DNA from 2 places in the Fodinicurvata halophila genome. Region 1 is predicted to be linked to the other one. Evidence: predicted binding sites of a transcription regulator. Region 1 holds the regulator's gene; the other holds the start of a gene.
What was found. The regulator PhoB, encoded in region 1, activates phosphate uptake and scavenging genes when phosphate is short. The targets are predictions, from matches to a motif close to TNTCATAAAACTGTCA.
Positions count from the first base shown of each region.

Region 1 (6,919 bases):
GCATAGCCGCCATCGTAGCGGCTTTGGGCGTGCTCGCGGTGCTGCTCTTCACCATCGTCAGCCAGGGCTACACTGCCTTCGTGAACACGGAGATCGAGCTGGAGGTCTATGTCGATCCCGCCGACTTCTCGTTCCAGGGGACAACGCCCACCTCCGAGGAAATCCGCGCCGGCAACTATCGCAATCTGCTGTCCAGCGCCCTTGAGGAAAACCTGCCGGATGCCGACGCCCCCGGAGCGGCGCGCGACCTTCGCGGCGTTCTCAGCGGCCAGGCCTACCGGCAGCTGCGCGAGCGCCTGCTGGCGGATCCCTCCCTGATCGGCCAGCGTGTGTCCATGTCCTTCCTGGCCACCAGCGACATCGACCAGGCCTTCAAGGGCAACACGCCCCGCGACGTCCCCGAAGAGCGCCGGCGCGTCAGCAACCTGCAGTACGAGTGGATGGACTACCTGGAAGAACAGGGCCGGATCTCCACCAGCTTCAACTCCAACCTCTTTACCGAGGCGGACAGCCGTCAGCCGGAGCAGGCGGGTCTGTGGGGCGCCATCGTCGGTTCGTTCTACCTGATGCTGGTCACCGCCGTGCTCTCGATTCCCCTCGGCGTGGGCGCGGCCATCTATCTGGAAGAGTTCGCGCCGAAGAACCGGCTGACCAGCTTCATCGAGATCAACATCAACAACCTGGCGGCGGTGCCGTCGATCATCTTCGGCCTGCTGGGCCTGGCGGTCTTCATCCAGGTCTTCGGGCTGCCGCGATCGGCGCCCCTGGTGGGCGGCCTCGCCCTGACGCTCATGACCCTGCCCACCATCATCATCGCCTCGCGCGCCAGCCTGCGTGCCATCCCGCCCTCGATCCGCGAAGCGGCCTACGGCCTGGGCGCCTCCAAGATGCAGATGGTCTTCCATCACGTGCTGCCACTGGCCCTGCCGGGCATCCTGACCGGCTCCATCATCGGCCTGGCCCAGGCGCTGGGGGAAACGGCCCCGCTGCTGATGATCGGCATGAACGCCTTCATCACCACGGCGCCGGACTCCATCTTCAGTCCCGCCACGGCACTGCCCTCACAGATCTACATCTGGGCCGACAGTTCCGAGCGTGGTTTTGTCGAGCGCACCTCGGCAGGTATCATGGTGCTGCTCGGCTTCCTGATCCTGATGAATGCGACAGCAATCTTCCTGCGCAAGCGTTTCGAGAAACGCTGGTAACGGAGCGAACGGACAACAGGGGCGGACGAAAGAAGCGATCATGAACTTCGAGAGCAAGACGGCGGAAGAGCTTATGGCGACTGAAAACAGCGCTGAAACCAAGATGCGTGCGCGCGACGTGCGGGTCAGCTACGGCGACACCGAGGCCCTGCACGGCGTGAACCTGGATGTCTATCGCAACGAGGTCCTGGCATTGATCGGGCCTTCGGGCTGCGGGAAGTCGACCTTCCTGCGCTGCCTGAACCGGATGAACGACACCATCGACATCTGCCGGGTCAGCGGCGAGATCACGCTGGACGGCCAGAACATCTACGAGCGCTCCATCGATCCCGTCCAGCTGCGCGCCCGTGTGGGTATGGTCTTCCAGAAACCCAATCCCTTCCCCAAGTCGATCTTCGACAACGTGGCCTACGGGCCGCGCATCCACGGCTTCACGCGCGACAAGGAGGAGCTGCGGCAGATCGTCGAGACCAGCCTGCGCCGTGCCGGCCTGTGGAACGAGGTGCACGACCGGCTGGACGAACCCGGCACCGGCCTGTCGGGCGGCCAGCAACAGCGCCTGTGCATCGCCCGCGCCATCGCGGTCAATCCGGAAGTGATCCTGATGGACGAGCCCTGCTCGGCCCTGGACCCCATCGCCACCGCCCTGATCGAGGAGCTGATCGACGAGATCAAGCAAAGCTACACCATCGTGATCGTCACCCATAACATGCAGCAGGCTGCACGCGTCTCGGGCCGCACCGCCTTCTTCCATCTTGGCAACCTGGTGGAGGTCGGCGCGACCGAGCAGATCTTCACAAACCCCGGCGACGAGAAAACCCAGGACTACATCACCGGCCGTTTCGGCTGATGTCCGGAGGCCTCACCCGCGGAGAGTTACGATGACTTCAGAACAAGGCGACCACATCATCCGGTCCTACGACGAGGAACTGGAACACTTGAAGGAACTGATCGCCCGCATGGGCGGTCTGGCGGAAACCCAGCTGGCCGACGCCGTGGACAGTCTGGTGCGCAACGACCAGGAGCTGGCCACCCGCACCATCCGCAACGACGAGAAGATCGACGAGATCGAGCACGAGCTCGATGCCTACACCGTGCGGATGCTGGCCCTGCGCCAGCCGGTGGCCTCCGACCTGCGCATGGTGATCTCGGCTCTCAAGGTGGCCAGCGACCTGGAGCGTATCGGCGACTACGCGGCCAACGTGGCCAAGCGGGCCGTGGCCCTGCACCAGCAGCAGCCGCTGGACCCCGTACGCTCCCTGCCGCGCATGGCCAAACTGGTCCAGGGCAACATCAAGCGGGTGCTGGATGCCTACGCCAAGCGCGATGCCAACATGGCGCTGAACGTCTGGGAGAGCGACCAGGAAATCGACGAGATGTACACCAGCCTGTTCCGCGAGACCCTGACCTACATGATGGAGGATCCGCGCAGCATCACGGCCGGAACCCATCTGCTGTTCATTGCCAAGAACATCGAGCGTATCGGAGACCACGCAACCAATATCGCCGAGATCGTCTACTTCATGGCCACCGGCAACCAGCTCATGATCGATCGTCCCAAGGGCGACACCTCCAGCTTCGCGGTTGTCGAACCGCCGGAAGAGGGCAAGGGGCCCCGCAAGGAATCCAACAACGGAGATGAACAAAAATGAAGCCTGTCATCCTGATCGTCGAGGATGAAGCGGCGCTGGTCACCCTGTTGCGGTACAATCTGGAACGCGAAGGCTTCCGCCTGCTCGAGGCACGCGACGGCGAGGAGGCCCTGGTCCTGGCCCAGGAGGAGAAGCCCGACCTGATCCTGCTGGACTGGATGCTTCCGCTGGTGTCCGGCCTACAGGTCTGTCGCCAGCTGCGCCGCGATCGCGAAACCCGGGAGATTCCCATCATCCTGCTGACGGCGCGCGGCGAGGAAACCGACAAGGTACGCGGGCTGGAAAGCGGGGCCGACGACTATATCACCAAGCCCTTCTCGCCGGCGGAGCTGACCGCTCGGGTGCGCGCCGTGCTGCGGCGGGCGGTTCCCGCAAGCTCGGGGGAAACCCTGAATTTCGCCGACATATCGGTGGACCTGAACGCCCACCGGGTGCGTCGCGGCGAGCGCAACGTCCACCTGGGCCCCACGGAATTTCGCCTGCTCAGTCACCTGATGCAGCATCCCGGCCGGGTCTTCAGTCGCGAGCAGCTGCTCGATGCCGTCTGGGGCCATGACGTCTACGTCGAGCCGCGCACCGTGGATGTCCATATCCGCCGCCTGCGTAAGGCCCTGAACGAGGACGAGGAAAGCGACCTGATCCGCACGGTGCGCTCGGCCGGGTATTCCCTGGATCACCCCGGCAACTGAGCGCAGAAGCTCGGCCGATTGCGGCGGACTTACGCCTTCTCGGTGGCTGCGGCGGGGCCCAGCGTCTTGCTCACCCGCACGATGTTCGGATCCTCGGCCAGCAGCCTGCGTTCGAAACCGAGATCCTTGACCAGTTCCAGCATGCGCGTGTTCTCACTCAGCACATCCCCCCAGACCTCGTGAATACCCCGACGGGCGGCATAGTCGAGGATGCGCCGCATCAGCAGGTAGCCGAGGCCCCGTCCCTTCAGGTCCGAACGCACGGCCACGGCATACTCCGCGCGCTCGTTCTCGGGATCGGCGGCGATTCGCGCCACGCCCCAGAGCTCGGCGGCGTTCTCCGGCGAGATTGCGACCAGGGCCATTTCACGATTGTAGTCGATCTGCGTGAAGCGCGCGGCCGACTCGTGGCTGAGCTCGGCCATGTGTGAGAAGAAGCGCATGCGCACGTCATCGGGTGTCAGGTGCTTGTAGAGAGCGCTCAAGGCCGGTTCGTCCTCGGGCCGGATCGGCCGCACGAAGACCTCGGTCCCGTCCAGCAGATGCCCCCATTGCTCCAGAAGGCGCGGATAGGGCCGGATGGCCAGGCGATAGGCGGGCCCCCGGCTATGGTCCACCTCTTCGCGGGGCCGCAGTCGTACCCGGGCATCCAGGGCGATAACGCCTTCGGCATCGGCCAACAGGGGATTGATGTCGATCTCCTGCACCTCGGGGCGCTCGGCGGCGATCTGCGAGATATGCATCAGGGCCGCGGCAATGGCGTCCAGGTCGGCCGGTTCCTGGGCGCGATATCCCTTTAGGCGATCGTAGATGCGCGTTTCCGCCATCAGGGAATGCGCCAGCGCCATGTTCAGCGGCGGCAAGCCCACCGCCTTGTCGCGAATCACCTCCACTGCTGTGCCGCCCTCGCCGAACAGGATGACGGGCCCGAACTGCCGGTCCTCGGTCAGCCCCAGGATCAACTCCTGGGCCCCGGGACGCCGGCACATGGCCTGTACGCTGAAGCCATCCACCCGGGCCTCGGGCCGGGCCTGGTGCACGCGTTTCAGCATTTCCTCGGCTGCAATCCGCACCCTGTCACTGTTGGCCAGGTCGAGCTTCACGCCGCCTACATCGCTCTTGTGCGTGATGTCCGGGGACAGGATCTTGATGGCAACGGGAAAGCCGATTTCCTCGGCCTGGCGCACGGCCTCGTCCGGATCAGTAGCCTTGCGGGTTTCCACTGTGGCAACGCCATAGCAGGACAGCAGGGCCTTGGCTTCAGGCTCGCTCAGCCATTCACGGCCTTCGGCCAAGGCCTCCTCCAGCAGGGCCTGAACGGATTCACGGTCCGGATCCTTCTCATCCGGCAGGCTGGCTGGCGTCTCCATCAGCTCTTCCTGGCCGCGGCGATAGCGCACCAAGTGCATGAAGCTCCGCACGGCCCGCTCAGGAGTGTCATAGGTAGGAATATGGCTCTCGGCGAAGAGCGAACGTGAATTGGCCACGGCCTGGTCGCCGAGCCAGGCGGTGAAGATCGGCTTGCGTTTGCGGGACGGTCGTGCCTGAACGCTCTCGATGACGCTTTCTGCCACGGCATTGGGGTCCGCCACCGCCACGGGACAATGCATGACCAGCAAGGCATCCACGCCCTTGTCCTCCAGCAGGTTCTGCGTTGCGTTGCGGTAGCGTTCCGGATCTGCATCCCCGACAATGTCCACGGGGTTGCCGTGACTCCAGGTGGGCGGCAGGGCCGCGTCCAGGCCCTGCATCGTTTCGTCCGAAAGCTCTGCCAGGTGACCCTTGTGCTCGATCAGAGCATCGGTGGCCAGGACACCCAGACCGCCGCCATTGGTCAGGATGGCCAGCCGATCATGGTCCCCATGCCGCAGCGGTGTGGATGTCGCCAGCGTCTGGACCGCATCGAACAGCTCCTCCAGCGTGAACACGCGCAGCACACCGGCGCGTCGGAAGGCAGCGTCATAGACTTCGTCAGCGCCGGCCAGGGCGCCGGTATGCGAGGTTGCGGCCTTGGCCGCTTCGGCAACGCGGCCGCCCTTGATGACGATCACCGGCTTGATGCGCGCACAGGCCCGCGCGGCCGACATGAACTTGCGTGCATCGGTGACCGCCTCGACATAGAGCATGACCGCGCGTGTCTGCGGATCGACCGCCAGGTAGTCCAGCATGTCGCCGAAATCCACATCCGCCATGTCACCCAGGGAAACCACATGGGAAAAGCCGATGCCGCGGCCGCTTGCCCAGTCCAGCATCGCCGTCACGATGGCGCCCGACTGGGTGACGAAGGCCATGTCACCCGGCAGGGCGGCCTGGTGCGCAAAGCTGGCGTTCAACCCCTGGCGCGGGGCCAGCAGGCCAACGCAGTTGGGCCCGACGATGCGCAGAGTATGGGGACGGGCGGCATCCAGCATGGCCTGGCGCAGGCTGCGGCCCGCCTCCTGACCTCCCTCCCCGAAGCCGGCGGTGACGACAACCACCGCCTTCGTGCCCTGCTCGGCAAGTTCGCGGGTGATGTCCGGGACCGTATCTGGGGGCGTGCAGACAATCGCCAGGTCCGGGACCCGAGGCAGGCTGGAGACGGAGGGATAGGCCAGCACGCCCTCGATCGAGTCGCGCCGGGGGTTTACCGGCATGATCGGGCCCTGGAAGCCGCTGTGGAAGAGATTCCGGGCCAGGAAATGTCCGACCGACCCCTTGCGCCCGCTGGCGCCAACCAGGGCGACACTGCGCGGGTGAAAGAAGGCTTCGAGATTCCGCGTGGTCACACCGATTTCTCCCTGTGTCTCGGAGCTGGAGAGCCCATGTTGCGTCGCAACATGGAACTGGACAAGCCCTTCTCTTATCGCCTACGCGATTGTCATGACAGCAGCTTGCGATAGGCTTCCGCCGATTCGTCGTCGAAGACGCAGAAAACGATCCGATTGGGCCGTGCCTGCCCGACCTCTTCCTGCACGCTCGAAACGGCAATCTCAGCCGCCCTGTCGGCCGGGAACCCGTAAACCCCGGTGGAAATCGCCGGAAAAGCGATGGATTGCAGCCCTTTCTCGGCAGCCAGGCGCAGGCTGTTTCGATAGCAGTTTTCCAGGGCTGCCTCTTCCCCGTTGTCGCCGCCCTGCCAGACAGGACCGACGGTATGGATCACGTGCCACGCCGGCAGGGCGAAGCCGGGCGTGATCCGGGCCTCTCCTGTCGGACAGCCGCCCAGTGCGCGGCAGGCTTCCGCAAGTTCCGGACCGGCAGCCTTGTGTATGGCCCCGCAGACACCACCGCCTGGGCGCAACTCGTTGTTGGCCGCGTTGACAATGGCATCGACCTTAAGCTTCGTGATGTCGCCTTGATGGAGTTCAAGCTTGTTCCGCGTCATGTGCGAAGT
Region 1 covers NZ_JBHSCW010000007.1:91,721-98,639, reverse strand. The annotation lists gene pstA (phosphate ABC transporter permease PstA) at 1-1,205, shown strand, start outside; gene pstB (phosphate ABC transporter ATP-binding protein PstB) at 1,246-2,055, shown strand; gene phoU (phosphate signaling complex protein PhoU) at 2,087-2,857, shown strand; gene phoB (phosphate regulon transcriptional regulator PhoB) at 2,854-3,546, shown strand; gene ACFOW6_RS12730 (bifunctional acetate--CoA ligase family protein/GNAT family N-acetyltransferase) at 3,576-6,311, opposite strand; gene ACFOW6_RS12725 (O-acetyl-ADP-ribose deacetylase) at 6,404-6,910, opposite strand.

Region 2 (6,919 bases), on a different contig from region 1:
ATAGCAGACTCGTGCGCAGGACATGCAGGAACAGCCACGCCCGGTCGCCGGACGTCTCGCGCGGGCCGGACAGCAGATAACCAAAAGCTTGCGCGGCCTGCGGGCCCTGCCCGGGGACCTGCGGACCAGCCTGGCCCAGCTGTCCCTGGCGCTGGCCGGCACCCCGGTGCTGCTGCTGATCGTGCTGGCCTGGGCTCCGCTCGACCAACCGCTGGACGCCGCGCCGGAGCCGACGGGCCGTCTCGTCTATACCCAGCCCTTGCCGCCGGTCCCCGCATCCGCCGGCGAACTGAGCCGTGCCTTGCGCCAGCAGCGCGCTCAACGCGCCGCCGCGCCGCAGGTCACCGCCGCCATCCGCGCGCAGCTGCCGGGCGCGAAGGCCATGCCGGACCCGACCGAGACGGCCCCCGGCCTGCAGACTGCGCTGTCCCTTTCACCAGGCCGCACCGTCCTGCCACCCCGGGTCCTGGAACCGCCGTCCCTGCCACGCGCCCGGCGCTTCCACCCCCCGGGTGATCGACCGCAAGCCGGAACAGTCATGCCGGCGCCGCGGCCCGGCTGGACTCACCGCCTGTCCTTTCCCGGCCCCACGGGGCGGCGCCCGCCACCGCACCCCACGACGCCGGCGATCAAGCCGGCCGACGGACGCCTGCTGCCCCTGCAGAGCGCGTCGATCCGGCCCGCCGAGCTGCCGCCGGCGGTCGGCCTGCGCCTGGCGCGCCAGACGCGGCAGGCCATCGCCGAGGTGGAAGCCGCCTTCGACATCCCCGAAGACCTGCTGCAAGCCCTGGCCCTGGTGGAAAGCGGCACGACGGTGGGCGGCGAGAAGCATCCCTGGCCCTGGTCGCTGAACAGCAACGGCCACGGCTGGCGCTTCGCCAGCCGGCGCGATGCCCTGGCGGCCCTGGACCGCCTGCTGCTGGCCGGCTTCGCCTCGGTGGACCTGGGCGCGCTGCAGGTCAATCTCTACTGGCACGGCGAGGACGTCAGCGAGTTCGCCCACGGCCTCGATCCGCGCGAGAACGCCGGGATCGCGGCGCGCTACCTGAGCGAGCTCCACCGCCAGCACGGCAGCTGGGAGGGTGCCGTGCGCCACTACCACTCCTACAACCCCGCCCACCAGCAACGCTATCTCTGCCGTGTGCGCGCCGAACTGGCCCGCCTGGGCCGGAACCCCAGCGAGATTTTTGCGAAGACGATCTGCGGGTAGTGATGGGGTTCAAAAGCCCGACGTGCCGGCTTTTCACTCCAACACCTGTCATCAAAGAATCACACTTTCCTGTTTGACTTGGAAGCAGGATTTGGCTTTCTATTCATATAGTCGTCTAGATCTTTTGGAGGGACGCCATGCCACATGCGAACCGGGAGGATGTGATGGCCCGGCGGGCGCGACAACGCTGGATGGGTGTCCTGGCCCGCGCCTCGGTCGAGGAGCTGGAACGCCATCTGCCGGAGCCCTTGCCCGAAGGCGGCTACAGCCTGCTGCGGCGGCCCGAGACGGGCAGCGTCATGCTGCGCGGCCGCGCCGGCGGTACGGGCGAGCGCTTCAACCTGGGCGAGGCGACGCTGACCCGCTGCACCCTGCGTCTGGCCGACGGCACCATCGGCTTCGGCTACGTCATGGGCCGCAGGCCGCGCCATGCCGAGCTGGCGGCCCTGTTCGACGCCCTGCTGCAGCAGCCCGAGCGGCGCGACAGCCTGATGGACAGCGTGATCGAGCCGTTGGCCCGCCGGCAGGAGGAACGCCGTCAGGCGATCACGGCCCGGGCGGCAAGCAGCAAGGTGGACTTCTTCACCATGGTTCGGGAATCGACAGCAGGAGACGCCGGCGCATGAGCATGGCCCAGACACACGACCGGGGCATGACGCCCGGCTTCGCCGACGAGGTCTTCGAGGCCCAGGTCTGTTTCCGGCGCTGCCTGGAGGCCTTCTCCTTTCCCGGCCACCTGCTGGCCCTGCCGGTCGAGCTGGCTCCCCCGGCGCCGATGAACCCGGCGGCGGCCGCCTGCCTGCTGACCCTGGCCGACCTGGACACCCCGGTCTGGCTGGACCATGCCGCGGCGGAGACCTCGGCCATCGCCGACTTCCTCAGGTTCCACCGCGCCGTGCACATCACCGCCGCCCCCCGTGACTGCCTCTTCGCGCTTGTCTGCGACAGCGCCCACCTGCCGGCCCCGGAGCGTTTCGCCCTGGGCAGCGACGAGTATCCGGAGGCCAGCAGCACCGTCCTGGTCCAGGTGGAGGGCTTCGACACGGACACGGGGCCGCTATGGCGCGGCCCGGGCATCAAGGAGTCCGTGCGGCTCTGGCCCCGGGGCCTGCCCGAGACCTTCCTGGAAGAGCGCCGGGCCATGAGCGAGCTGTTCCCGCGCGGACTGGATTACCTCTTCACCTGCGGGAGGCGGCTGGCCGCCCTGCCCCGCACCACACGGCTGGAGGACTGATCCCATGTACGTTGCCGTCAAGGGAGGCGAACAGGCCATCGAGGCCTCGCTGCGGCTGCTGGACGAAGAACGCCGTGGCGATCCGGAGGTGCCCGAGCTGTCCCTGGAGCAGATCAAGCAGCAAATGACGCTGGCCGTCGACCGGGTGATGAGCGAGGGCGCGCTGTTCGACCGTGATCTGGCCGCACTGGCCATCAAGCAGGCGCGCGGCGACCTGATCGAGGCGATCTTCCTCTTGCGCGCCTATCGCACCACGCTGCCGCGGCTGGCCGTCTCGGCACCGCTGGACACCAGCCGCATGACCCTGAAGCGCCGCATCTCGGCCATCTTCAAGGACGTGCCGGGCGGCCAGGTGCTGGGGCCCACCTTCGACTACAGCCACCGCCTGCTGGATTTCTCGCTGGCGGAGCTGGCCCGCGACGAGAGCCTGCCGGAGGAGGAGCTTCCGCCGGCCGAGCCGCTGCTCCCTGCCGAGCCTCTGCCGGAAACCATGCCGCGCCTGGTGGACATCCTGAACCAGGACGGCCTGATCGAGCAGGATTTTCCCGACGATCCGCAGCGCCCGGTCGGCGACCTGACCCGCGAGCCCCTGCCGCTGCCCGCCGGACGCGACATCCGTTTGCAGAACCTGGCGCGCGGCGACGAGGGCTTCCTGCTGGCGCTGGGCTATTCCAGCCAGCGCGGCTATGGCCACGTCCATCCCTTCGCCGGCGAGATCCGCCACGGCCATGTCGCCGTGGAGATCGTGCCCGAAGAGCTCGGCTTCGCGATCGAGGTCGGCGAGGTCGACGTCACCGAATGCCACATGGTCACCCAGTTCACCGGCAGCGCCGAAGCGCCGCCGCAGTTCACCAACGGCTATGGCCTGACCTACGGCCAGGGCGAGCGCAAGGCCATGGCCATGGCGCTGGTGGACCGCAGCCTGCGCGCCGAAGAGCTGGGCGAAGAGCCGGCCAGTCCGTCCCAGGACCAGGAATTCGTGCTCTCGCACAGCGACAACGTCGAGGCCTCGGGCTTCCTGCAGCACCTGAAGCTGCCGCACTACGTGGACTTCCAGAGCGAACTGGCCCTGGTGCGCCGCTTGCGCGAGGAGCACGACAAGGCCCACACCAAGGACCAGGACCGGCAGGACGCTGCGGAATAAGGAAAGAAGACGATGGCAGACGGCACAGCAGAGACAGGGCGCCCCGACAGCGGCTACAACTTCGCCTACCTGGACGAACAGACCAAGCGGATGATCCGCCGGTCCATCCTGAAGGCACTGGCCATCCCGGGGCACCAGGTACCCTTCGGCAGCCGCGAGATGCCGTTGCCCTATGGCTGGGGCACCGGCGGCATCCAGGTCACCGCCTCGGTGCTGGGCCCGGACGACCGGCTCAAGGTGATCGACCAGGGGGCGGACGACACCACCAACGCCGTCAACATCCGCCGCTTCTTCTCCCGCACAGCGAACGTCGCCACCACCGAGCGCACGCAGGACGCCAGCCTGATCCAGACCCGCCACCGCATTCCGGAAACGCCGCTGCAGGAAGGACAGATCCTGGTCTACCAGGTGCCGATCCCGGAGCCGCTGCGCTGGCTGGAGCCGCGCGAGAGCGAGACGCGCAAGATGCACGCGCTGTCCGAATACGGCATCATGCACGTGCGCCTCTACGAGGACATCGCCCAGTGGGGCCGCATCGCCAACAGCTATGACTATCCGGTGCAGGTGAACGGCCGCTACATCGCACGCCCCTCGCCGATCCCCAAGTTCGACAATCCCAAGATGGACAGGAACCCGGCCATCCAGCTGTTCGGCGCCGGCCGGGAAAAGCGCATCTACGCCATCCCGCCCTATACCGAAGTGAAGAGCCTGGACTTCGAGGACCACCCCTTCGACGTGGAGACCTGGGACGAGCCCTGCGCCCTCTGCGGCGCCCGGGACAGCTACCTGGACGAGATCGTCACCGACGACCAGGGCACGCGCATGTTCGTCTGCTCCGACAGCGACTACTGCGGGCAGCGCCGGGATGCCGGCCATCGCGGGCACCAGGCCCCGCCAGCGGGACTGCCGGGTCAGACAGGCGGAAAGGAAGACCGATGATGCAGAATGGCGAACAGGCTCCGCTGCTGACGGCGGAGGGCGTCACCCACGACTTCGGGGCGCTGCGCGCCTGCGACGACATCTCGCTCGAGGTCTTTCCCGGCGAGGTCCTCTGCATCGCCGGGGAATCGGGCTCGGGCAAGACGACCCTGCTGAGGATCCTCTCGGGCCGCCTGGCGCCCAGCGAAGGGCGGGTGACCTGCCGCAGCGACGACGGACTGGAGCACGACCTCTATGCCCTGGACGAGGCCGCGCGGCGCCAACTGATGCGCAGCCACTGGGGCATCGTCGAGCAGAACCCGCGCGACGGACTGCGCATGGGGGTCAGCGCCGGCGCCAATGTCGGCGAGCCCCTGATGGCCCTGGGCCGGCGCCACTACGGCAGCCTGCGCGCCACGGCGCTGGACTGGCTGGGCAAGGTGGAGATCGCGCAGGAGCGTGTCGACGACCTGCCGCAGACCTTCTCCGGCGGCATGCAGCAGCGCCTGCAGATCGCCCGCAACCTGGTGACCGGCCCGCGCCTGGTGTTCATGGACGAGCCCACGGGCGGGCTGGACGTCTCGGTCCAGGCGCGCCTGCTGGACCTGCTGGGCGGGCTGGTCGCCCAGCTGGACCTGGCTGCCATCATCGTCACCCACGACCTGGCCGTCGCCCGCCTGCTGGCGCACCGCCTGGTCGTCATGCGTCACGGCGAGGTGGTCGAGACCGGGCTGACCGACCAGCTGCTCGACGATCCCCAGCACGCCTACACCCAGCTGCTCGTCTCTTCGGTCCTGCAAGCCTGAGGAAGTTCCATGACCGTCATGATCCACAGCGAGGGCCTTTCCAAGACCTTCACCCTGCACACCCAGGGGGGCAAGACCCTGCCCGTGCTCGACGGCGTGGACTTCGCCGCCGAAGCCAGCGAATGCGTCGCTCTCCACGGCCCCTCGGGCTCCGGCAAGAGCAGCCTGATGCGCTGTCTCTACGCCAACTACAAGCCCACGGCCGGCCGCGTGATGGTGCGCCATGACGGGGTGCAGGTGGACATCACGAACGCCCATCCGGGGCACATCGTCGAGGTGCGGCGCCACAGCCTGACCTTCGTCACCCAGTTCCTGCGCGTCATCCCGCGCGTGGCGACACTGGACATCGTGGCGGAGCCGCTGATCCAGACCGGTACGGATGAAGAGGACGCGCGGGAGCGTGCCGCCGAGCTGCTGGAGCGCCTGCGCATCCCCCAGGCGCTCTGGGGACTGGCGCCCGCCACCTTCTCCGGCGGCGAGCAGCAGCGCGTGAACATCGCCCGCGGCTTCGCCCTGCCCCGGCCCATCCTGCTGCTGGACGAACCCACGGCTTCCCTGGACGAGGCCAACCGCGATACCGTGATCGACCTGATCCTGGAGGCGCGCACCGCCGGCGCCGCCGTCGTCGGCATCTTCCACGACGCGGAGGTCCGCGGCCGCGTGGCCGACCGCCTGTTCCCTCTCAGCGCACACAAGGCAGCCGCATGAACGAGACCATTCTCACCAACGCGAGGATCGTGACCGAAGACGAGGTCTTCGAGGGTTCGCTTAGCCTGCGCGACGGCCGGATCGCCGCGCTGGACCATGGCCCCAGCCGGGCGCCCGGCGCCGAGGACCTGGAGGGCGACTACCTGATCCCCGGCCTGGTGGAGCTACACACCGACAGCCTGGAGAAGCACATGGTGCCCCGGCCCGGCACCCGCTGGCCCACCCTGCCGGCCATCGCCGCCCACGACGCCCAGATCACCGCCTCGGGCATCACCACCGTCTTCGACGCCATCGCACTGGGCGACGTGAAGGAGGACAGCCAGCGCCTGGAGCTGTTGCAGGACACTCTCTCCGGCCTGGAGGCGGCGCCCCGGCACGGCCTGTTCAAGGCCGACCATTACCTGCACCTGCGCTGCGAGGTCAGCTATCCCGGCTTGATCGAGATGACCGAGCACAGCTTCGAGCACGCGATGCTGCGCCTGGTCTCGGTCATGGACCACACGCCGGGCCAGCGACAGTTCGTACGCCTGGACAAGTACGCCGAGTACTATCAGGGCAAGTACGGGCTCAGCGACACGGAGCTGCAGGACTTCATCGCCCGGCGCAAGGCCGACCAGGAACGCCACAGCGCACGCAACCGCCGGCACGTCGTCGCCCTGGCCCGGGCGCGCGGCATCCCGCTGGCCAGCCACGACGACGCCACCGGCGCGCATGTCGACGAAGCCGCGCGTGACGGCATGGTCATCGCCGAGTTCCCCACCACCCGGGACGCTGCCGAAACCTCGCGCAAGGCCGGGCTGTCCGTAATGATGGGCGGACCCAACCTGGTGCGCGGCGGCTCGCACTCCGGCAATGTCTCGGCGCGCGACCTGGCCGACGACGGCATGCTGGACATCATC
Region 2 covers NZ_JBHSCW010000005.1:78,224-85,142, reverse strand. The annotation lists gene ACFOW6_RS11060 (lytic transglycosylase domain-containing protein) at 23-1,210, shown strand; gene phnG (phosphonate C-P lyase system protein PhnG) at 1,348-1,836, shown strand; gene phnH (phosphonate C-P lyase system protein PhnH) at 1,833-2,444, shown strand; gene ACFOW6_RS11045 (carbon-phosphorus lyase complex subunit PhnI) at 2,449-3,588, shown strand; gene ACFOW6_RS11040 (alpha-D-ribose 1-methylphosphonate 5-phosphate C-P-lyase PhnJ) at 3,601-4,527, shown strand; gene phnK (phosphonate C-P lyase system protein PhnK) at 4,524-5,312, shown strand; gene phnL (phosphonate C-P lyase system protein PhnL) at 5,322-6,020, shown strand; gene ACFOW6_RS11025 (alpha-D-ribose 1-methylphosphonate 5-triphosphate diphosphatase) at 6,017-6,919, shown strand, end outside.
Region 2: the regulator PhoB is predicted to act here: its motif matches at 1,257-1,272, upstream of phnG (phosphonate C-P lyase system protein PhnG).